One region of the Pseudoalteromonas sp. M58 genome, then DNA from elsewhere that is predicted to be linked to it. Evidence: predicted binding sites of a transcription regulator. Region 1 holds the regulator's gene; the other holds the start of a gene.
What was found. Region 1 encodes sigma-54, which starts transcription at its own class of promoters, with help from an activator protein. Its sites were predicted from a motif close to GTTGGCACGNNNNTNGNNT; they were not measured.

Region 1 (11,891 bases):
TTTTCATTTTTTTAAGCAATAGTGGGATACTAGCACCCGCAATACCTGCTGCAACTAAATTCATAAACATAGCAAACGCTAAAACACCACCGAGTTTGAAATCCCATTGCCAAAGCGCAACAACACCGGCAATTAGGATAGACCAAACCATACCGTTAATCGCACCGATAGCGAGTTCTTTTAATAATAAAAAACGTTGGTTAGTTTGGTTGATATGACCCACCGCGATACCGCGAATAACCAAAGTTAAGGTTTGGCTGCCTGCAACCCCACCCATTGACGGGACAATGCCATTGAGCACAGCAAGAATTGGTAATATAGCTAAGGTGTTTTCAAAAAAGCTCGCCACAATTGCAGCCAGCAATGCAGTTAGTAAGTTTACACCCAGCCAAATTGAGCGCTTTTTAGAGCTTTTCAACACAGGTGCAAAGGTATCTTCTTCATCATCTAAACCCGCTAAACCCAGTAAACTGTGCTCAGCGTCTTCACGAATAACATCAACGATATCATCAATGGTGATCCGCCCAAGCAAGTGTGCGTTGTCATCAACAACCGGTGCCGATATCCAGTTATGACGCTCAAACAATTGTGCAACTTCGCTCTCATCCATTGAAATAGGAATAGACTCACAGTCTTCATCCATTAACTCATGAACAATTTTTTCAGGGGGATTAGTTAATAAAGTACTCAGCGATAGGGCGCCTAAAAAGCAGTTATTTTCATCAACCACATATAAGTCATCTGTACCCTCAGGTAATTCGCCGCGTAAGCGAATATAACGCAGTACCACATCTAGAGTCACATCGGGGCGAATAGTAACGGTATCTATATTCATCAATGCGCCAGCAGAGCGCTCTTGATACGATAAAGCCTGCGTTGCACGTTCTCTATCTTGAATATCCATAGCGCTAACAACGTCTTTATAAACGGTGTCAGGTAGGCTACGTAGTACTTCCCCTAAGTCATCATGGCCCATGTCTTCGGTTGCGGCAGCAATGTGCTCGGGTGCCATTTGCGCAATAATGCCCAAACGTACATCTTCAGACAGCTCTTCAAGCACATCACCTTGTACATCAGGATCAACAAGCTGCCAGAGCATACGGCGAATTTTATGCGGGGATGATTCTAAAAGAAGTGCGGTATCACAAGGCGCCGTCTTTGCCAGCATGCGTCTAACTTGAACAAATTGACCACTATTTAGTGACTTAGTCACCTGTTTTAGTTGTTGTAGTGGAATATCTTGTTCTAAAGCTTCAGGCATTGGCGTCCTTAATTAAATTGTATTACATGCTGGAAGGGTATAAATGCTATTCAATTTTAGTTTATCTTACTTTATGTGAGCAAACTACCTCAACCACTATTAACCTAAGCTTAGGATGATGAGTTAATAATGAACTTTTTTATTCTTGCTCATTAAATCGTTGGTCGATGAGCTCACCTATTGCGCTAAGTGCAGGCTCAGCGTCGGGGCCTTCGCATACCACCTTAACTTCTTTGCCTTGGCTGCTTTCGAGTAACATAAGTGCCAGCACGCTATCGCCAGCGGCTTGTTTGTCATCTTGAAATAAAGTGATTGTGGCATCAAATTGCACAGAAAGCTGAGCTAATACTGTCGCCGCTCTAGCGTGTAATCCTAATTTGTTTTTTATTAAAAATGTATTTTCTAAGCGCATTGCATGTTCTCACTCGGTATTATTCTTGTTCTCGGTGGCGAATTTTTACATTAGGATGGCTCATTGCAAAGCTTTCGCCAATGGTTTGCGCTAAATAAACAGAGCGGTGTTGCCCACCGGTACAGCCAATTGCAATGGTTAAGTAGCTGCGGTTATTTCGTTCTAAATGCGGCAGCCATGTTTGCACAAATGTTTGAATTTGCCATGTAAATTTTTGCACTATACTGTGACTTGCTAGGTAGTCTTTTACTGGTTGGTCCAGCCCTGTAAGTGGCTTAAGCTCAGGCTCCCAATGTGGGTTTGGTAAAAAGCGGGCATCAAATACGTAATCTGCTTCTTTAGGGATGCCGTGTTTAAAACCAAATGACTCAAAGGTAATGATCAGTTGTTTATCTTTTTTTCCGAGTATTTTTTCACGAATAGACTCAGCAAGCTGATGCACACTTAAATCTGTGGTATCAATCATATAATCAGCACGGTTAATCAATACATCAAGTAGTTGTTTTTCTTTTTTTATGGCTAAATCAAGCGGCAAAGAATCAATAGATAAAGGGTGGAGACGTCGCGTTTCTGAAAAACGTTTTATTAATGTTTGATCGTCACTGTCTAAATAAAATACCGTTGGTTTAGTAAAACCAGGTAAATATTCAATGATTTCATTAAACTGCTGTTGCTCTTTAGGTAGGTTACGTACATCAACACTCACGGCAATTTTATTATAACTGTCGGAAACACTGCGCACTAATGATGGTAATAAATTAAGAGGAATATTGTCTACACAATAATAACCTAAGTCTTCCACAACGCGTAACGCCACAGATTTACCTGACCCTGAACGACCGCTTATAATTATTAATTCCATTTATCACCTTTCTTTATTACTACGATTGACTGACGATAACCTGATACAGTTCGCTATCCGATTTGGCGGCGCGTAACTGTTTACAAAATTCTTTATCATTGAGCTTATCAGCAATCGTGGCTAGCGTCTTCAAATGCTGCTGATTATCGCCATCGGGAACAATTAACGCGACAAAAATGTCAACCGGTCGGTTATCAATCGCATCAAAATTAATAGCTGTTTCGCTCACTAAAATCAAAGCTAGGGGCTCTTGAGCACCACTCATGCGACCATGTGGAATAGCAATGCCTCGACCAATGCCTGTACTTCCTAGCTTTTCTCTTGCAGTTAATGCATTAAGAATATCTTGTTGTGTTAAATAGGGCAGCTTATTGTGAGCCAATTCACTGATAAATTCTAAAATTCTTTTTTTACTATTAAAAAGGACCGCAGCTTTACTGCAGTCCTGACAGATAAGTGAGCTTAGTTTCATAGTGTTAGTGTCGAGCAAGTTTCTCTTTGTGTTTAATTACTTGACGATCTAGCTTGTCAATGAGCGAGTCTATAGCGGCATACATATCTTGATGCTCAGTAGAGGCAAAAATCTCAGCGCCACTAACATGAACGGTTGCTTCAGCTTTTTGGTTTAGTTTTTCTACATCGAGAATAACGTGCACATTCGTTATGTGATCAGTGTGCCTCTGTAACTTCGAAAATTTACTATTTACGTAGTCTCTAAGCGAGTCGGTAATATCTACATGGCGACCAGTTAAATTCAGTTGCATAAACATTTTCCTCTTTGTTGTACGCCTTAAATCAAACTTTTACGTTGATTAGACGGGGGAATAGCTAGAGATTCGCGATATTTTGCAATGGTTCTCCTCGCTACTTTAATTCCTTGCTCTGCCAATATATCTGCAATTTTACTATCACTCAATGGTTTAGCTGAGTTTTCTGCAGCGATTAATTTTTTAATTAATGCACGTATTGCTGTTGATGAACATTCGCCACCATTTTCAGTACTTACATGGCTTGAAAAGAAATATTTAAGCTCAAAAATGCCACGTGGTGTATGCATGTATTTTTGCGTAGTAACACGCGATATAGTCGACTCATGCATTTCCACCATTTCAGCCACATCGTTAAGCACCATAGGCTTCATAGCCTCAGGACCGTGTTCAAAAAAGGCCTGTTGCTGCTGCACAATACAGTTGGTTACTTTAAGTAGCGTGTCATTTCTACTTTCTAAGCTTTTTATAAACCATTTAGCCTCTTGTAAGTGCGAGCGAATAAACTGGCTATCACCACTTGATTTAACCGTACGCGACATAGCTGCATATTGGCTATTTACTCTGATCTTAGGCATGCTATCTGGGTTTAATTCAACTACCCAACGACCTTTAACTTTTTTAACCGACACATCAGGAATAACGTATTCAGACTCTTCTCTGACAATAGTGTCTGCCGGTTTTGGGCTGAGCGTATGAATCAACGTCATGATTTCTTTTAGCTCATCTTCTTTAAGCTTTGTTTTTTTCATTAACGTGCGATAGTCACGTGCAGCAAGTAAATCAATATGATCGGTTAAGATCATTTTTGTTTCGTTTAAAAAAGGTGTGTCTTTATCAAATTGATTTAGCTGAATACACAAGCACTCTTGTAAACTACGCGCGGCTATTCCCACTGGATCAAATAGTTGAATACGCTTTAGTACCGCTTCTATTTCGTCAAGTTCAACTTCATCTTCGCCGTCGTTTTCTTGGTTAAAGCTTTCTAATATTTCTTCACAGCTAAGGGTTAGAATCCCTGAGTCGTCTACAGCTTCTACAATTGCAATAGCTATCGCTTCATCGGTAGGACTAAACGGCGTCAGTTGAAGTTGCCACATTAAATACTCATGCAGCGTTTCAGTCGAAGAGCCTTGATAAATAGATTCATCTTCTGGCATTGGGCCCGATGAAGAGGCAGGCGCAGCGCTCATATATTCATCCCAAGTAACATCCATAGCCATATCATCGCTAATAGTGTCTTTGGTCATTGCTTCGCCGCTATCTTGCTCATACTCGCTAGGTTTATCGTCAGCTGAGGCACTTAGCGTTATGTCATCGTTATCGGCTTTTTGTTCGTTTTTACCTGCAGTGTCTTCGCTGTAATCGTGTTCTTCAACTTCAAGCAAGGGGTTGCTATCGAGCGCTTCTTGAATTTCTTGCTGGAGATCCAATGTACTGAGTTGCAATAAGCGAATTGCTTGTTGCAACTGTGGAGTCATTGTAAGTTGCTGGCCCATGCGCAGCTGTAATGATTGCCTCATGTATCTCTAACAATCCTTTTAAATTATTATAATTAATATTAGCAGATGCTTAGTGTAATAACACACATATTAGAGCTTGAACTGCTCGCCTAAATAAACATCGCGTACTGTTTTATCGTTTAATACATATTCTGGAGTGCCTGATGCAATTAACTCTCCATGAGAAACTATGTAGGCTTTTTCACAAACATCAAGAGTTTCGCGTACGTTGTGATCTGTGATAAGTACGCCAATTCCTCGGTTTTTAAGATGCTCTATAATCTTTTTAATATCTAATACTGAGATAGGATCAACCCCCGCAAAGGGTTCGTCTAAAAGGATAAATTTAGGGTTTGCTGCTAACGCGCGAGCAATTTCAACGCGGCGACGTTCACCACCTGATAAAGCCATACCTTGACTATCGCGGATATGCTGAATGCTAAATTCATCAAGTAAATTATTTAAGGTATCTTCGCGTTGTTGTTTATTTAATTCTTTACGTGTTTCTAAGATAGCCATTAAGTTTTGATAAACAGTCAGCTTTCTAAAAATAGACGACTCTTGCGGTAAATAACCAATCCCTAAACGCGCTCGGCTGTGCATCGGTAATAAAGTAATATCTTTATCATCAATTGATATTTTGCCTTTATCGCTAGGGACAAGGCCTACAATCATATAAAAGGTGGTGGTTTTACCTGCACCATTAGGGCCAAGTAACCCCACAATACTGCCAGCTTCAACCTCTAGGCCAACGTTTTTTACAACTTCACGACCTTTATAGCTTTTAGCTAATAGCTCTGCTTTTAATGTGCTCATGGTTGGCCTTTATCATCTTCTTTTTTATTTTCAACAGGCACTAAAATAGTGTGTACACGGTCTGTTGAGTTTTCGTCTTTTTCTGCGCTAATTAACTGCTGCTCGATATCGTAAGTGATACTTTTAGCTGTTATTTGTTGACCTGCTTGAGCAATGCTTGCATCGCCGATTAAGGTTAAAAAACGCAGCGACACATCGTAACGCACTTCATTAGCACTGGCGCTCATTATGGTGCCATCAGCTTGGGTTTCTTCAAAATATGCAGGGCTGCCTGTGGCAATTAATAACTGTTTGTTATCGCCTAGCTCATCGCGTTTATGCACTTCTAAACGGTCAGCTGTGATACGGCGATTACCATGAATAATTTCAACATTTTTCTCAAAAATGCCTACGTTTTCTTTTAATTGACCTTCTTGCTTATCTGCACTAATTGAAATTTGATTAGCAGCGGGGGCTTCAGCAGGTTCAGCGCCATTACTGTTAAAAGCAATTAATAGTGAGGGAAAAATTAAAATTTTAAATAGGTTATTGGTCATAATATAGGGTTCGCGTATGGTTAATAAGTTTAATCACCTCGGTTTTTAAATCGGCCTCAAGGCCTTTACCTGTGATTTTTAAATTAGGTCCTGTAATAACGACAGGCTGCTGTGATTGCATGGTTAATAGTTTTATATCAACATTGATGGTCTGGGCGTTGATCGTATCGATCATGGCGTTATCTACTAAGTTTTGAGCGGTTACATTACCCTCTAACACCAGTTGACGGTCGTCGTAGAGGGTGGCTTCATCGGCGTTAATACGCCATGTTTGCTGCTCGTTGTATAAAGTGAATATAGGCTTTTCAAAAAAGGTAAAACCGAGTTGTTGATACAACTCCATTTTTACCGCAGTTACCTTATGGCTCACTTTACCTTGTTCATTATAAGCCGTTTGTTTTAGCTCAATAGCGGTATAATCAGGCTTAGCAATAACTTGTGTTTCTTCGCTTGCAGTAATATCAACCTTAGTAAAATAAGGATACCAGAGCCAAACCATACAGCTTATGAATAAAACGCTCAGTATAATGCGCGCTACATTCATGAACTCGTTCCTTGGCTAGTTAGTGGCTTGTTATTTTCGAGCATAAGTAAGTCTGTCAGCTCTCTTACCGCACCAAAACCGCCGGGCAGTTGGGTTACATAATGTGATAAACGTTTAATAAGTGGATGAGCATCGTTTACGGCAACCGCAAAACCGACTTGCTCCATTACTGGCATGTCTGGGCCATCATCACCTATATAAGCAATTTGCTCATCGCTAAGCGCTAATTTTTGTTTTAATTCTTGATAGGCTATAAGCTTGTCTTCTTGGCCTTGATATATATGTTGTACGGTTAAACTGCTCATACGTTGCTGCACTATATGAGAATGGCGCCCAGTGATTACGGCGACTTCAAAACCGCTGTTAATCAGGGCTTTGATACCAAATCCGTCTTTGGTGTTAAATGCTTTGAGTTCTTCACCTTGGTTTCCAAGGTAAATACGGCCATCAGAAAATACACCATCAATATCACAAATTAATAGCTTTACTTTTTTTGCGCGCGCCTTTGCATCATCACTTAGCGGTTGATAGAGATCTTCAAATTGCATTTATAGCACTCCCGCTTTAAGTAAGTCTTGCATATTTAGTGCGCCAATCGGTTGATTATGCTCATTAATTACAATTAAACCATTAATACGTTTTTGTTCCATAATATTTAACGCTTCAGCCGCGAGCATCTCTTGGGTGGCTGTAGTACACGACTTGGTCATCACAACATTAATTTCAGTGCTATGAATGTCAATACGTTGCTCTAAAATACGGCGTAAATCGCCATCGGTAAACAGGCCTGATAATTGCTGGTCACTATCAACAATAGCGGTCATGCCGAGTCCTTTGGCCGACATTTCAATTAAGGCATCTTTAATCGTTTGCGTCTCGTTAATGATAGGTGTATCAGCACCACTGTGCATAACATCTTTAAGAGTTAAGAGTAATCGCTTGCCTAAGCTACCACCAGGGTGCGATAGTGCAAAATCATCAGCAGTAAAGCCGCGTGCTTCTAATAATGCCACCGCCATGGCATCACCCATAGCGAGTGTGGCAGTGGTACTTGCAGTAGGTGCTAAGCCCAATGAGCAGGCTTCTTGTTCAACTTTAATACACACATGCACATTTGCCAATGTTGCCATGGTTGAGCCTTGGTTGCCTGTCATGGCAATCATTTTGGCACCAATGCGCTTTAATACTGGAATAATATTAAGTACTTCGCTGGTTTCACCAGAGTTTGAAATGAGGATAACCACGTCATTTGCTGTGATCATTCCTAAATCACCATGGCTTGCTTCACCCGGGTGAACAAAAAATGCGGGGCTGCCGGTACTGGCAAGAGTGGCGGCTATTTTGTTACCAATATGGCCTGATTTACCCATGCCAATAACAATAATACGACCTGAGCAGTCAAACATTAATTGACAGGCTTGGTTAAAGCTTTCATTAACGTATTGTGTAATATCGCTGAGTGCTTGGCGTTCAATCTCTAGAACACGTAACCCTTGTTGAATAAAGTTTAGCGTTGACATGGGCTATCCTACTTGACTAAAAATATAACCTTGGTAAATCATAAATGCGACGATGAGCAAGCCACCTTCTATTCTATTGATACGTCTTTGACCTCTAAAGTTCAATGACATAGCAATTAGCGCCAAGGTTGCGCCAATCATAATAATAACATCACGGTTAGCAACCGAAGTATCGATAACCGATGGATTAATTAATCCTGCCAGCGGTAATACCGCTAAAATATTAAAAATATTCGAACCAACTATGTTACCCAGCGCTAAGTCATCTTCATTTTTAAGTACACCTGCAATTGAAGCTGCAAGTTCAGGTAAGCTGGTGCCTATAGCAATAATGGTCAAACCAATCACTAAGTCACTTAAGCCAAAATATTTTGCGATATCAACGGCTGAGCCAACTAAAAAGTGTGAACTAACCGGCAGTAAAATCATACCCACTACCAGCCAAAAAACAGCTTTTTTGGTTGGTACGTTGTCAGGTACTTCGTCACAGGCTTCGCTCACAAACGGATCGTCTTGGTTTTTAGCTCGCAGTGAGACAAAAATAAGTCCGCCAATAAAAACAACAAAGCCAGATAATAAGGCTGCACCTTCAAAAAATGAAAAATAGTTATCTGAAAAAATATACCAAGTTGCAATGGAGACCAGTAGTACCAGTGGAATTTCACGTTTTAACGTACTTGAAGATACTGATAAGGGTCTTAAAAGGGCGGTAATACCTAAAACTAATAAGATGTTAGTGATGTTTGAACCAACTGCATTACCCACGGCAGTATCGGTTTTATTTGCCAAAGCTGCTGAAGCCGATACCATCATTTCAGGCGCTGAAGAGCCCATAGCTACCACGGTTAAACCTACAATTAGCGTTGGCACGCCAAAGTTTTTAGCCAGTGCTGCTGCACCATAAACAAACCTGTCTGCACTCCATACGAGAGCCGCAAAACCAAGAATTAAAATGACAAACGAGGTAACCATTGTGATAAGCCAATTAATGTAAATTCAGATAGCGCGAATAGTAACAAAAGCCACCATAAAAGTATAAATAAAAGAATAAGGTGTAATACATTAGGCGGTTATTTTAAGTATTCTATGGCGCTTTTTATATGAAATTTTAAGCCAAAGTTAAGGCTGCTTGAATCAATCTTATAACTGTTTTTGCGACACTATTACAAAATCTTACGAATTGTTTTTTCCATATTGGTTAAAAAACCCTTAAAATAGAAATATGAGAGAGTATTGTTATGGAGAGCGACTTGTCGCAATCAATAGTAGAAGTCAAGGATGTTACCTTTTCTAGAGGCGATAGGGTCATATATAAAAATATGAGCTTTGACGTACCTGAGGGTAAAATTACTGCCATTATGGGGCCAAGCGGAATTGGCAAAACCACGATGCTACGCCTAATAGGTGGCCAGCTTAAACCAGACTCCGGTGATATTTTATTTAAAAACGACAGCATTGTCGCTATGTCGCGCAAAGAACTCTACGCGGCACGTAAACGCATGAGTATGTTATTTCAAAGCGGTGCCTTATTTACTGATATGTCGGTGTTCGATAACATTGCATTCCCCATTCGAGAGCACACGCAACTCAGTGAAGATTTAATCCGTTTAGTGGTATTAATGAAATTACAAGCTGTTGGCTTACGTGGTGCTAAAGATTTAATGCCTTCAGAGTTATCTGGCGGTATGGCACGTCGTGCAGCTTTGGCTCGCTCTATAGCGCTTGATCCTGAACTTATTATGTATGATGAGCCTTTTGCAGGACAAGACCCTATTTCAATGGGGGTTTTAGTTAAGCTGATCAAATCTTTAAACGAAGTACTTGGCTTATCTTCTTTAATTGTCACGCACGATGTGACTGAAGTAATGAGTATTGCCGACCACGTTATTATTATTGCTGATCAAGGCGTTATTGGCAGTGGTACACCAGAGCAGATGCGAGAGCACGAATCACCACTTGTTCAACAGTTTTTAAAAGGGTTATCAGATGGTCCAGTGCCATTTCATTATCCAGCACAAACCTATGCAGATGAACTGTTAGGAGAGCAGCAGTAATGTTGGATTTACTACAAAAAATAGGCCACAAAACGCTGGGCCGATTTGCTGCACTGGGGCGTTCAACCCAAATGCTGGCAAGTGCGTTATGGCATGTACCCAATTTTAAAAAAGGCACACCTTTACTCGTGCGCCAACTTTACATGGTTGGTTCACAATCGCTGTTGATTATTGTTGTGTCGGGATTATTTATCGGCATGGTTCTAGCGCTGCAAGGTTATACCGTTTTAGTTGATTATGGCGCTGAAGACAGCCTAGGCCCTTTAGTGGCACTTAGCTTGTTACGTGAGCTTGGACCGGTAGTTACTGCGTTATTATTTGCAGGCAGGGCTGGTAGTGCGTTGACTGCTGAAATCGGCTTAATGAAAGCCACCGAGCAATTATCGTCGCTTGAGATGATGGCCATTGACCCGCTTAGACGAATTATAGCGCCGCGGTTTTGGGCTGGTTTGATTAGTATGCCAATGTTGGCACTTATTTTTTCTGCTGTAGCTATTATTGGTGCTCATTTAGTGGGGGTTGATTGGCTAGGCGTTGATACGGGAAGTTTCTGGTCAATTATGCAATCTCAGGTGTCGTTTGAAAAAGACATACTAAACGGTTTAATTAAAAGTATCGTATTTGCGATTGTTGTTACCTGGATTGCGCTTTACAAAGGGTATGACTGTGTTCCCACATCAGAGGGGATCAGCAAGGCAACAACAGAGACAGTGGTGCACTCATCACTAGCGGTATTAGGTTTTGACTTTATTTTGACAGCGGTAATGTTTACCAGCTAATAGGGTATTAAATAATGAATTCACGGAAATTAGAAATTTTAGTTGGTTTTTTTGTAGCATTGGGCATTTTGGCATTTTCAATGCTGGCGCTCAAAGTGGCTAATTCGGGTATTAGCGGCTCAGGTGAAACCTACACATTGAACGCCAAGTTTGAAAATATAGGATCATTAAAAACACGTGCACCCATTAAGGTGGGCGGCGTTGTTATTGGTCGTGTAGAGTCAATTTATGTGCATCCACAAGAGTTTTTACCAGTAGTAAATATGAGCATTGATGCGCAGTATTTGTGTCGTTTTTCAGACACTAGTTCTATCTCAATTTTAACCTCGGGTATTTTAGGTGAACAATATTTAGGAATTAACCCCGTTATCGCATCAGATTCAGCTAAACAGCGATGTTTAGGCGAAGATGTAGCGAACAGCGAACAAGATCAAGCCATTGACGATTTATTTGGTGTTCAAAGTAAAGCATTAGCCAACGGCGATTCTATTACAGATACCAAGTCAGCATTGGTACTAGAAGAATTAATAGGCCAGTTTTTATTCAACCAAGGTAGTGAGTAATTATTATGTTGAAAACATTTTTAGCAAGTATCGCATTAGTAACTGTCACGCTAGTACAAAGTGTACATGCCGGTGAAGTGAAATTGACTGATCCTAATAAAATGGTACGTCAGGTTGCTGATAATACCTTTGAGCGTATTACCAAAGACCAGCCGTTAATAACCACTAACAAAGAGCATTTACGGGTCATCGTTGAAGAAGAACTGATGCCCTACATTGACTACAAATATGCTGCACTGAGAGTGTTAGGTAGCGAAGTATCTAAGGTACGCGCC
Region 2 (11,891 bases), 610 kb from region 1:
CTCAACGTCCTCCCCCATATACTCGTAATGCCACTTCCACTGTGAGCCTGTAATTTTAATGGTGAGATCAGCTTTGCTGGCATCCTCCATGGCAATTAAGGTTTTAGTCGCAGGAATGGCCATAACAATTAATATGACAAAAGGGATCGCAGTCCACAGTATTTCTACTTTGGTGCTTTCATGGAATTGGGCAGGGACAGCCCCTTTAGATTTGCGATGATGAATGAGTGCCCAAAACATAATGGCAAACACGATCACCCCAATCACACAACATATTAAAAAAATAGTCATGTGCAGTTGGTATACATTATTACTTATATCGGTTACGCCTTTACGCATATTATATTGGCTATTAGCAAGCACATTCTGCGAAAAAACAAACAATATAAGCCACAAGGAAGAACTCAGCTTACCCATGTGACGGCTCCTTTGATGCTATTGCTGACGCAAAGCGAAGAGGCATACGGCTTAAACGCCTATTCGTTATTTTTATTTTTTATAAGGGTGCTGGATTTAGTAAATGTGTGTTCTCAAAACGACTAAGCTGTGAGTTATTTTTATTCCAGCTCTTTAATAACTAGTTAAAAAATAAACAATAAGCAAGGTGAGTATGAAAAATAAACAAGGTGTATTTTTTAAAATGCGCAGCTAAAAAAATAGCAACTAGTCAGGCAATTAATCTAAGAGTCAGGTTTAGTAAGGGGTGTATTGAAATTACAGGATAGAAATATAAAAAATTGTTAACTTAAAAAAGCAGAGTAAATTTGTTTATTTATAAAGTATTTAGTGATTTTATTTATGATAGGAGAAGCACTTGACAACATATAGTCATACATTTGATAAGTTAGACATTGTGCTGCTAACAAACCCAGCGCCTAATCACTATTAAGCGCTAAATTATGCTTTAATACTACATCCAGTCAGCGTTACGAATAACACCTACCGCTAAGCCTTCAATATTGAACGACTCATTTTCTAAATCGACCTCAATAGCTGAAAACTCATCATTTTCAGCATGTAAGAGTACTTTTCTGCCCGCTTTTTCTAAACGCTTCACGGTTACATCGTCGTCAACACGGGCAACAATAACTTGTCCATTTTCGGCAACTTGGGTTTTATGCACAGCAAGTAAATCACCATCCATAATACCAATGTCTTTCATACTCATACCGTTAACACGCAATAAAAAATCGGCCGCAGGTTTAAACATTAAAGGGTCAATTTTACAGTGGCTTTCTACATGCTGTTGCGCCAATATAGGCTCACCGGCAGCCACCCTGCCAATTAAAGGTAAGCCTAACTGCTCTGGCTCCTCTTCTTCAACAAGCTGAATGCCCCGACTCGCGCCTGGCTTCATTTTAATCACACCTTTTTTGGCCAGTGCTTTTAAGTGTTCTTCTGCAGCATTCGCACTTTTAAAACCCAGTGTTTGTGCAATTTCGGCACGTGTAGGAGGCATACCAGTGTCTTTAATAAACACTTTAATGAGTTCGAGTATTTGCGCTTGGCGTTTCGTTAATGGTCGCATACAACTGGTTTTCCATACAGTACAATTAACTGTGAGTATATACAGTTATTTAAAAATCGCAAATATAAATTAATGCCTTATATGCCGTTATCATCAAACAATAACCTACTTTAAAAGCAGGGTGATAAATGTAATTATTAGCAACGCATTATCATATTAATAAATTTTAATTCTCAATTACTTATCCAAGGAGCTAGCATGAGTATTTGGCATCAACCGATTACATTAGAGTTTTGTAAGCAATTAGATCAAGGTATTACAGGCCAAGGGACACTCATGAAAACCATGGGAATAGAGATCAGTGAAATTGGTGATGACTACTTAGTGGCAACTATGCCGGCAATTCCAGAGCATCATAACCCTATGGGTATCGTTCATGGTGGTGCAAATGTGGTGCTTGCTGAAACAGTAGCAAGTTATGCCGCTAATTTTGTAGTTGATTTCAATCGGTTTTATTGTGTTGGCCAAGAGATCAGTGCAAGTCATTTAAAGGCATCACGCAATGGCACATTAACGGCCACAGCGAGAGCTTATCATATCGGCAAACGCAGCTCGGTTTGGGATATTAAAATAACCAATAGCCGCAATGAGCTTTGCTGCGTATCACGGATGACCGCAGCCGTAGTTGAGCGAAAAGGCTAGTAAGTCAATTAACCAAGGTTGAAATTAAATTACTTTTCGAGAGGGTAAATAGTAATTTCTACGCCTGCACCAATTGCAGATATACGTAACAAGGTATCTGCATGTAAGGCTTGGTTAAAGCATTTTGGCGAAGTGCCAGACTCAAACCCCATATCGAAGGTTCTGCGTGAGCAACTCAACCATTGCTTTAATGCATTGCGTGAACACGACTCGATTAACTCACACAAGTGATTAATCGCTTTATCTGGCGTGGTTATTTCACCTGCAACCTCTATGCGAGCAAGTTGACGGTATTCGTCTTTATCATAATGTAAAATAGTTGCGACCTTTTTTAAATCAGCAACTAATACGCTAATATCTTGCTTTGACTCAAGCTCTAGATCTACATTTAAAAATTGAATTTCCGACATTATCTCGTTTTTACCCTCTATTAATTTCATTGCAAACTTTAACGCAGTTTTACCGTTATACCAAATCAACAACGCAGGAATCACCTCATTAACGCATTTTTAGCGTTAGCCTCTGAATATTGCCCACTATTTACTCCTCAAAAACGCCCTCTACAAAATACGCAAATTAAAATTAAAGCATGCCGGTGGCAGTTTACTTTTTTATTCTAGGCCTTAAACTAGCCGCTCCTGTAGTTCACGTATGTGATGGATATGATTCGGTTTATTTTAGCTTTGTTGGCTTGCTGTGCTTGTTTTTCAGCAATGGGCGAACAATTTACGCGGTTTTCGAGTGCCAAAAAGCACTTAATTAATACCCTTCCCGAAAACGCTAAAAGTATTTATTGTGGTTGCGATATAAAAAAACAAGGCAAAAAGTTAGTACCCGATCCTACCCATTGTGGCTACGTGCCTCGCAACACACTAACCCGCTCAGGCAAAGTAAATCAACGTGCATTGCGAATTGAATGGGAACATATTGTCCCTGCATGGGAATTTGGTCACCAGTTACAATGTTGGCAAGATGGTGGGCGTAAAAACTGCCGCAAAGTTAGCGCTAAGTTTCGCATGATGGAAGCCGATATAAACAATTTAGCCCCTGCAATTGGTGAAATTAACGCCGATCGCTCAAACTATCGCTTTGGTATGTTAGCCCAAAACGCGACGCAATATGGTCGCTGTGAGGTTAAAGTTAATTTTAAACAACGTGTTGTTGAACCGCCTGTTCATGCACGTAAACGCATTGCCGATGCGTACGCTTACATGCAAAAAACGTATGGTTTAAAAATTTCAGCTAAACAACAAAAGCTATTTAATGCTTGGCAACAACAAGCTTATGCTGCTAACACAAATAGTAAAAAGCTGTAAGTTTAAATTAAAAGCGTGTAACACACGCTTTTAATTAACCTATAACGCTTGGTGTGGTCCAAATATTTCGTAGTGAATGTTTGAGCTTTGCACACCTAAATCAAGTAGCTGGCCTTTTACGTTAGCCATAAATGATGCTGGTCCACACAAATAAAATGCCCCTTCGCTAATAGGTAATGATGCCTCAAGCACCGTTAAATCCATTAGCCCAGTGAAATCACACTCCTCGCCACCTTGATTAAACCAAGTAAATGTTTTTAGCTGTGGATGCATTGCCGTTTGCTGCGCTAAATACCCTTTAAATGAAAATTCGCGGCTATTTTCACACGCGTGCAAATAACTAATCGCTTGATTTTTATCACCACTAAGTAGCGTTTGCAGCATTGCCATCATCGGGGTTTGGCCAACACCTGCTGAAATAAGTACCACTGGAGTTGTCTCATTTTTTAAAATAAAATCTCCCGCTGGCGGGTATAACTCTACTCGTGCGCCTTGCTCTAGTGAGTGTAAATAATTAGACACCACGCCAGGCTTTGGTAGGCACTCTTTTTTAACGCTAATACGATAGTTTTTAGCATTGCTCTTTTGCGAAATAGAATACTGGCGGATCTCTTCATATTCTGCGCCCTCAGGCTTAACTTTAATGCCAATGTACTGTCCTGGCTTGTAGGTAATAACTGCTTTACCATCCACAGGTGTCAGCGTAAAACTAGTTACGAATTCAGATTCAACATGTTTATCAGTAATTTCAAACTGGCGCGTGCCTGCCCAGCCACCATGGTTGTTTTTACTGTGCGCATACAATGCCGCTTCTTCGGTAATACAAATATCAGCAAGTACACCGTAGGCTTCGCGCCACGCATATTCAACATCGGCAGTAAACTGCTCAGGAATAAGCTCTTTTAACGTACCAATTAAATGTGCGCCCACAATAGGATAATGCTCAGGTAAAATATTTAAGCTGGTATGCTTATGATTAATTCGCGCTAGCGCCTCTTTTAACACGGCTAAATTATCAATATTTTGCGCGTACGCAGCCAACGCATTAAATAATGCAAATTGCTGACGACCCGTTTCTTGATTAGTCATATTAAAAATATGTTTAAGTTCGGGGTTATGACTAAACATGCGCTTGTAAAAATGATCGGTTACGACCGTACCTGCCTCTGCAAGCAATGGCACCGTGCTTTTAACTATTTGTATGGTTTTATCGGATAACATGTTTATTTCCTATGTACTAACTAACTGCTTGCATTTAGCATTACACAGAGCGTGCCAACTAATTAAACCTATAATATTCAAAAGGTTAAATTAACTCACTTTACAAGATGAGTCTTTATGACCTACTATAAAACCTGTAAAAATACACTAACAGGTCATTTTGACATGAACCAACAATTCAACCTGACGCAAGTTGCATTAGAACTTGCGCAAAGTACGTTACATGCTCACAGTTTTGAGCAACTTTTAGCCACGGTTGAACGTGTTATTCCCAGCGATGCCAGTGCATTATTAATTCGCCAAGGTGAGCAATTAAAACCCTTAGCCATTAAAGGTCTTATGCCCGATAGCCTAGGACGACGTTTTGATATTGCGGAGCATCCTCGCCTTAAAGCCATCTGCAGTAGTCGTTTGGCTCTGCAATTTGCACATGACTGTCCACTACCTGATCCATACGACGGGCTACTACTGGCTAAAACCGGTGATATTCCAGTGCATGCCTGCTTAGGGTTACCCCTTTATGATAAAAACGCACTACTTGGCATTCTGACCTTTGATAGCCTTAACGCCAATGCGTTTTACGGTATTACCACTGATACACTCAACACCTTACAAACCTTGTGCAGTGCGCACTTTAAAACAGCCCTAGAGCTTGCCCATTACAAACAACATGCGCAGCACTCTAGTGAATTAGTACAAGCGTTAAACCGTGAGGCGCTCAAACGTGATGGTGGTGAAATTATTGGCCAAAGCTCTACAATACAAACGCTTAAAAATGAGATAAAACTGGTTGCGGCATCAAACTTTAGTGTCCTTATTTTAGGTGATACTGGGGTCGGCAAAGAGTTGGTGGCACGTAATATTCACTTACACTCCGCACGTAAAGATCAGCCATTAATTCATTTAAATTGTGCATCACTGCCTGAAAACCTCGCAGAAAGTGAATTTTTTGGCCATGCAAAAGGCGCTTTTACCGGCGCCCAAAATGCCCGCCAAGGTAAATTTCAGTTAGCCGATGGCGGCACCTTATTTTTAGATGAAATCGGCGAGCTGCCTCTGGCTATGCAAAGTAAATTATTACGCGTACTGCAAAGTGGCGAAGTACAAACCGTTGGCGAAGATGAACTTAAATATGTCGATGTTAGAGTGATTGCAGCAACCAATCGCGACCTAAAACACGAAGTAACACAAGGACGGTTTCGCGCCGATTTGTACCATCGATTAAGTGTTTATCCACTCACAGTCGCTCCATTGAAAGCCCGTGATGAAGATGTTATTTTATTAGCCGGTTATTTTGCAGAAAAAACAGCCCGCAAGCTCGCTATTAAACAGCTAAAACTCAGTATTGAAACGCAACTGCTGCTTAAAAAATATGACTGGCCAGGCAATGTGAGGGAGCTTGAGCATGTGATTAATCGGGCTGCATTAAAGGCTAAGCAACATCAGTGGCAGCAACCAATTATTACTATTGAACCTGCGCATTGTGAGCTAAATTTAAGCGCTGTTAACACCTTAGCTCTTGAACACTCAAACCAGCTTGTAATCCCACCTTTAGCAAACAACATTTCGTTAAAGCAAGCCATAGATACCTATACTCAGCAACTTATAATACAGCAACTTAAACAACATAATTATAACTGGGCAAGCACAGCGCGTAGTTTACAGGTGGACCGCGCTAACTTAACGCGGCTAGCCAAGCGCTTAGGTGTTTCAATAAAAAAATCGTTGTAGCCTTTTTAACTTAACTTTCGCTGCCTAAAATAATTTTTTAATAGCTGACTAAACGCTTGAACTTTTGCCGTTCGATGCACTAAATGATGCGTAACCAGCCACAAATCGGTTGGCCAACTCAATTCATTAGGCAGTACAGGGACTAAATCAGAGTATTGCGCTGCAACATCATGCTGTAATCCGCCAATACCGAGTCCTTTAACTATGGCGCGGGTCGCTTCTGAGGTTTCTGACACTCTTAGCTTAACTTGCGACGGGGGAATATTTTCATCAACCCATGCAAAGTAAGGCACTTTGGCATTATACCCTGCTACACCTGACACAAAGCTATGCAGCGATAGTTGCGCTAATGTTTGTGGCAACCCATAACGGCTAATGTAATGCTTTGATGCATAAAATCCTGACGAGAGCGCCGCTAAATGCTGAGCAATATAATCACCCTCATCCGGTCTGGGTCCAGCTCTTACTGCGATATGTGCTTGGCCATGATCTAAACGTAAGCGTTTTTGATCCATAATCACTTGTAATTGCACTTGCGGATGCAAGGTTTGAAACTGCTCACACACCTCACTTAATACATCAATAAAGCCACTAACTGTGGTGAGTAACAAGCTACCTTGCAAGGTGCTATCTGCAGCAATAATGTCATTATGTAGGCGCTCTAGTTCACCATTAATCGCTTGTGCTGTGGTAAATAACTTAGCGCCAATTTCTGTGACTTTGTAGCCGCGAGCATGGCGATGAAATAGTCGCGCATTTAAGCTTTTTTCTAAGTTATTTATTCGCCTGAGCACCGTACTATGGTGAACATCTAACACTTCGGCCGCGGCAGTTAAAGTACCTAAGCGCGCTACCTCGTAAGCAACCTTCAGGTCTTGCCAATCATTAAATTGAATTGCCATGATAACTACTCTTTAATCTGTGCATATACGCACACAAGTTTTGCGTTTATTTGGCTTTTCTGCAAGTGATTATTTGTTAAAGTCACATTATACAAACTCATTATCAGGAGCAGCTCATGACAACACCAAAAATTATTGCCCTAGCAGGTAGCTTACGTAAAGATAGCTTTCATCAAAAACTCATTAACGAAGCGGCACGCTTTGCTTTAGAAAGTGGCGCTGAAGTAGAAGTGATTAAACTCGCAGACTTAGCCATTCCTATGTTTGATGAAGATCTCGAGGCACAAGGCACACCAGCCGGTGTACAACAACTTAAAGACAAACTTCGCGCAGCCGATGGCATTTTGCTGGCCAGCCCAGAATATAATGGCTCTATTACCGCCGTGTTAAAAAATGCTATTGATTGGGTATCGCGCACCGAACAAGGCGCAGAGCCTGCATTTGCAAATAAAGTAACCGCGTTATATGCAGCCTCACCAGGTGGGTTGGGCGGTTTACGGGGCTTAAATCATGTGCGTGATATATTATCAGGCATTGGCAGCTTAGTATTAGCGAACCAACTGGCAGTACCGGCTATTCATACTTTATTAGATGACAACGGTCGAATTAGCGACCCCGCTACCGCTGAAAAAGTGGCTGGTCTTGCACAGCAGTTAGTTAGCGTAGCAAGTAAGCTTAAATAAGCAGCCACTATAACTTTGTTGCTGCAAGCTTTGCAGCAATAAAGTCTTCATGGGTAACATACAATAAATTAGCAACACGACGAATAACGTATTCTTCTTGTGGATCAAGTTCTCCATCGGAGTACGCTAAACGCCAAAGTAATTCAACTATATCAATGCGTTGCTGTGCACTACATTGATTGTTAATTTGCTTAGAAAATTGAAAATAATCAATGGCGTCATCTAAGCTTGCACTTGCTTGCTCGGTTAACTCATCTACTGCTTCATCCGTTAAATCAAAATATTTTTTTAATGTTAGACTTAGCGTATGTTGCTCATCAGCCTGTAAATCGTTATCCGCTCGCATTACCTCAATTAATAATGCGGCAACCGCTGTTTTTAAATCATGTTGTTCAATATCATAATCTTGCTGATCAATACTCGAAAAAAGCTGTTTAATTTGCTTGAACATCACATTTCCCCTTTTTGGGTGTTAGACTTATATTATAACGGGTTTAATAGATATGCTGATCACACTACCCAAAATCAAGATGGAGTTAAAGGTTTATGAGTATAAAAGCCAATCATTACATACATGGAATCATTAGCTGCTGTTTATTAACGGGGTGTTTGAGTGTGTCGGCAGAGCAAAGTGAAATGCAGCGACTTTATGATTTTGATGAAAAGGTGCATTATAAGCAAACTCAAATAGACACTAACAATTACCACTTAGAAATACAGTCTGACGACTACCCACATTTTAGAAACCAAAGTGTGTTTTTGTTGCGCCACGCAAATCGTTTATGTCACGATAATCCTTTTATGTTAAAAGTGACCGAGGGCGTACAGGAGTACCAACGCTTTCCAACTAAACCGCGTGCTTATCAGCCACCGCTCAGTGTATTTGTGCAGTGTGAAATGCCTGCAGAAAAAACCTCAAAAAAATAACACCTCGTTATTTTCAGTAAAACCACTGAGTATTAAAATAGCCTGTGGTTTTACTGTAGTTAACCTGAACTAAGTTAGTTAACGCCATATCCCCACGGCGCAGCCGGTGGTGTGATAGGTTTAGTTAAATCAAAATCAACACGGAATTCGCGACCTTGGCGAATAAGTCGATAAGTGAACTGTTCAGGGTAAATATACATTTGCCATGTATTGCCTACCGATTGCGGTATGCCTTGGCTAACAAATAACTCTTTTGAATACTGATCTGCAGGGAATGACTGCATATTAGCAAAACCCGCATCCACAGTATGACCGCCATACATAGTAGACACATCATCGCTGCCATCTTTATGGCGATGATCGTGCTTTAGGCTCAAACCACTACCTGTTTTAGTAATGATCCACGTACGTGAAGCATCATCACCGACATGAAACGGCACCTGTAACTCACGGTCATTACACTTACGCACATGCATAATTAACTTTTTATCGGCAAATGAACTCGGCCCTGTTGCATTATCAACCGTTACTTTACCCTCGAAAGCTTTACCGCAGTGAGCAGCAATACTATTGAAAAAGCTATCATGACTTGGAATTGATACTAAAGGTGCTGGGCGAGCTAATGCAGCGGTTGATGCCAGCATAAACGCTGCAGCTGTTAATAATTTCATAATGTGTCCCTAAACATGTAAAAAATCAGCTTAGCGTTTAAGCAAACACAAAGAAAATAATCACGATGAACAGCAATAAAAATTAACAGAACAATGGAGCTTTGCTTTAATTAATTGGTAAAAAAATATCGCTTGAAAGAAAATGAGAAATTAAATATCGTTGTTTGATAAAGGAGAAATAACTAATACCAACTCGCTTAATTAAGCGGTCTATTTTGAGGCAGGAAAAACGGGTTGATAGCTAGGCAAGAAATTCGCTATTTAGTTGTTCTAAATGAGAATTTTTTAACACAGATAGCGACACGTTTAGCCCCGCAAAATGATTGAGTATTATTGCGGATTGGTATAAACGTAAAGCCAGTTTTAGCGCGGAGCACATATTTAAATGGAAAAATATATCGGCTTAATAATCATCGTATTACTATTAATTATTCAAAATCGCTACACTCTGCACATATATCAACACCTTGCTGAGCAGCACCCAGAACAATGGAAAAAATTATCACAAAATTCATTAGATGGGACACCCTATGCCAATCTTGCTGAGTCATTTAAAGATGGTTTTTTTTCGACTATCAACGACCCAAAGGTAGTCCGCTACCAGAAATTTAAAACTCTCAATTTATTACTAATGGCAATGATTACATTAGCAAGCTTATTGCGTGGTTTTTTAATATAAGCGATTAAAAAAGCGCAACCTAAGTTGCGCTCCAGTTTCATATGTAAAAGGTTACTGCCACGGTCTTTCTGCGGCTAACTGCTTTTCAAACGCATCAATTTGCGGATTGAGGGTTTCGGTTACACCAATAAAATCTAAGCCACTTAATAAACGCTCTTTTACGTCTTTGCGAATATCAAAGCGAATTGGCGCAAACTTATTGCTGGTAAGCACTTGGTTTTCAAGATCCACATCAATGTGAATATCGTCGTGCTGCTCACTTAACACAAATAACTCTTCCAGCGTTTGCGCTGGCAATGCAATAGCAAGCATTTGATTGTTACCACAGTTATTAAAGAAAATATCAGCAAAGCTTTCAGCTAAAATCACTTCAAACCCATATTGCTTTAATGCCCATGGTGCGTGCTCGCGTGATGAGCCACAGCCAAAATTATCGCGGGTTAATAATATTTGCGCGCCTTGGTAACAAGGACGGTTTAAAATAAATTCAGGGTTTGGCTCGCCATTATCTAAATAACGCCAATCGTAAAACAGTGCTGCATCAAAACCATCACGGCTTGTTGAGGTTAAAAACTGCTTAGGAATAATTTGGTCGGTATCGACGTTGTTTTTATCAAGTGGGGCCATTAAGCCGCTAAAATAGATGCTCATTAAGCTTCTCCTCTAATATCAACAAAGTGACCATGTATTGCAGCTGCTGCCGCCATTGCAGGGCTCACTAAGTGTGTACGCCCGCCGCGACCTTGGCGACCTTCAAAATTACGATTCGAGGTGGAAGCACAGCGTTTACCAGCTCCTAAACGGTCATCGTTCATAGCTAAACACATCGAACAACCCGGCTCGCGCCACTCAAACCCTGCAGCTTTAAAAATATCGGCTAAGCCTTCATCTTCAGCTTGCTGCTTAACTAAGCCTGAGCCTGGAACAATCAGCGCTTCAATACCAGCTAAAACCTGTTTACCTTCAACAATTTTTGCTGCAGCGCGTAAATCTTCAATGCGGCTGTTGGTGCATGAGCCAATAAATACCGTGTCTACTTTGGCGCTTGATAGTTTATCGCCCGCTTTTAAGCCCATGTATTTAAGCGCACTGCGAATTGCATCGGCTTTAATTAAATCGGTTTCTTTATCTGGATCTGGAATACATTCATCAACGCCAATCACTTGCTCTGGATTAGTCCCCCAAGTAACTTGCGGTTGAATACTGCCTGCATCTAACTCTACTTCTAAATCAAAATGAGCACCATCATCCGTTTTTAAAGTTTCCCAGTAGGCAACAGCGGCATCAAAATCAGCACCTTTGGGTGCAAACGGGCGGCCTTTTAAGTACTCGTAAGTGATTTTATCTGGGGCAATTAAACCTGCCTTGGCACCCATTTCAATGCTCATGTTACACAATGTCATACGGGCTTCCATTGATAGAGCTTCTATGCCTTCACCACAAAATTCAGCCACATAGCCAGTGCCACCAGCAGTGCCTAGCTTACCAATAACCGCCATAATTAAATCTTTAGCTGTTACTGTAGGGCGTAATACACCGTTAATTTGAATTTTTAACGACTTCGCCTTTTTTTGCTGTAGTGTTTGCGTAG

Region 2: hmpA (NO-inducible flavohemoprotein) is a predicted target of sigma-54. The motif match lies at 4,748-4,766, and genes of this name have one in related genera.

What each region holds. Positions count from the first base shown of each region.
Region 1 is NZ_CP152390.1:424,550-436,440, forward strand. Features, by position in the region: gene mgtE (magnesium transporter) at 1-1,261, opposite strand, end outside; gene AAGD16_RS01955 (HPr family phosphocarrier protein) at 1,401-1,673, opposite strand; gene rapZ (RNase adapter RapZ) at 1,693-2,535, opposite strand; gene ptsN (PTS IIA-like nitrogen regulatory protein PtsN) at 2,555-3,007, opposite strand; gene hpf (ribosome hibernation promoting factor) at 3,012-3,299, opposite strand; gene AAGD16_RS01975 (RNA polymerase factor sigma-54) at 3,326-4,825, opposite strand; gene lptB (LPS export ABC transporter ATP-binding protein) at 4,895-5,620, opposite strand; gene lptA (lipopolysaccharide transport periplasmic protein LptA) at 5,617-6,156, opposite strand; gene lptC (LPS export ABC transporter periplasmic protein LptC) at 6,146-6,700, opposite strand; gene kdsC (3-deoxy-manno-octulosonate-8-phosphatase KdsC) at 6,697-7,248, opposite strand; gene AAGD16_RS02000 (KpsF/GutQ family sugar-phosphate isomerase) at 7,249-8,220, opposite strand; gene AAGD16_RS02005 (calcium/sodium antiporter) at 8,224-9,192, opposite strand; gene AAGD16_RS02010 (ATP-binding cassette domain-containing protein) at 9,459-10,274, shown strand; gene mlaE (lipid asymmetry maintenance ABC transporter permease subunit MlaE) at 10,274-11,053, shown strand; gene mlaD (outer membrane lipid asymmetry maintenance protein MlaD) at 11,068-11,616, shown strand; gene AAGD16_RS02025 (phospholipid-binding protein MlaC) at 11,622-11,891, shown strand, end outside.
Region 2 is NZ_CP152390.1:3,160,095-3,171,985, forward strand. Features, by position in the region: gene coxB (cytochrome c oxidase subunit II) at 1-417, opposite strand, end outside; gene lexA (transcriptional repressor LexA) at 911-1,528, opposite strand; gene AAGD16_RS14575 (PaaI family thioesterase) at 1,727-2,170, shown strand; gene AAGD16_RS14580 (hypothetical protein) at 2,200-2,580, opposite strand; gene AAGD16_RS14585 (endonuclease) at 2,833-3,486, shown strand; gene hmpA (NO-inducible flavohemoprotein) at 3,526-4,707, opposite strand; gene norR (nitric oxide reductase transcriptional regulator NorR) at 4,873-6,438, shown strand; gene AAGD16_RS14600 (LysR family transcriptional regulator) at 6,444-7,340, opposite strand; gene AAGD16_RS14605 (NADPH-dependent FMN reductase) at 7,457-8,023, shown strand; gene AAGD16_RS14610 (TerB family tellurite resistance protein) at 8,031-8,474, opposite strand; gene AAGD16_RS14615 (hypothetical protein) at 8,570-8,950, shown strand; gene AAGD16_RS14620 (hypothetical protein) at 9,025-9,621, opposite strand; gene AAGD16_RS14625 (hypothetical protein) at 10,007-10,300, shown strand; gene leuD (3-isopropylmalate dehydratase small subunit) at 10,352-10,951, opposite strand; gene leuC (3-isopropylmalate dehydratase large subunit) at 10,951-11,891, opposite strand, start outside.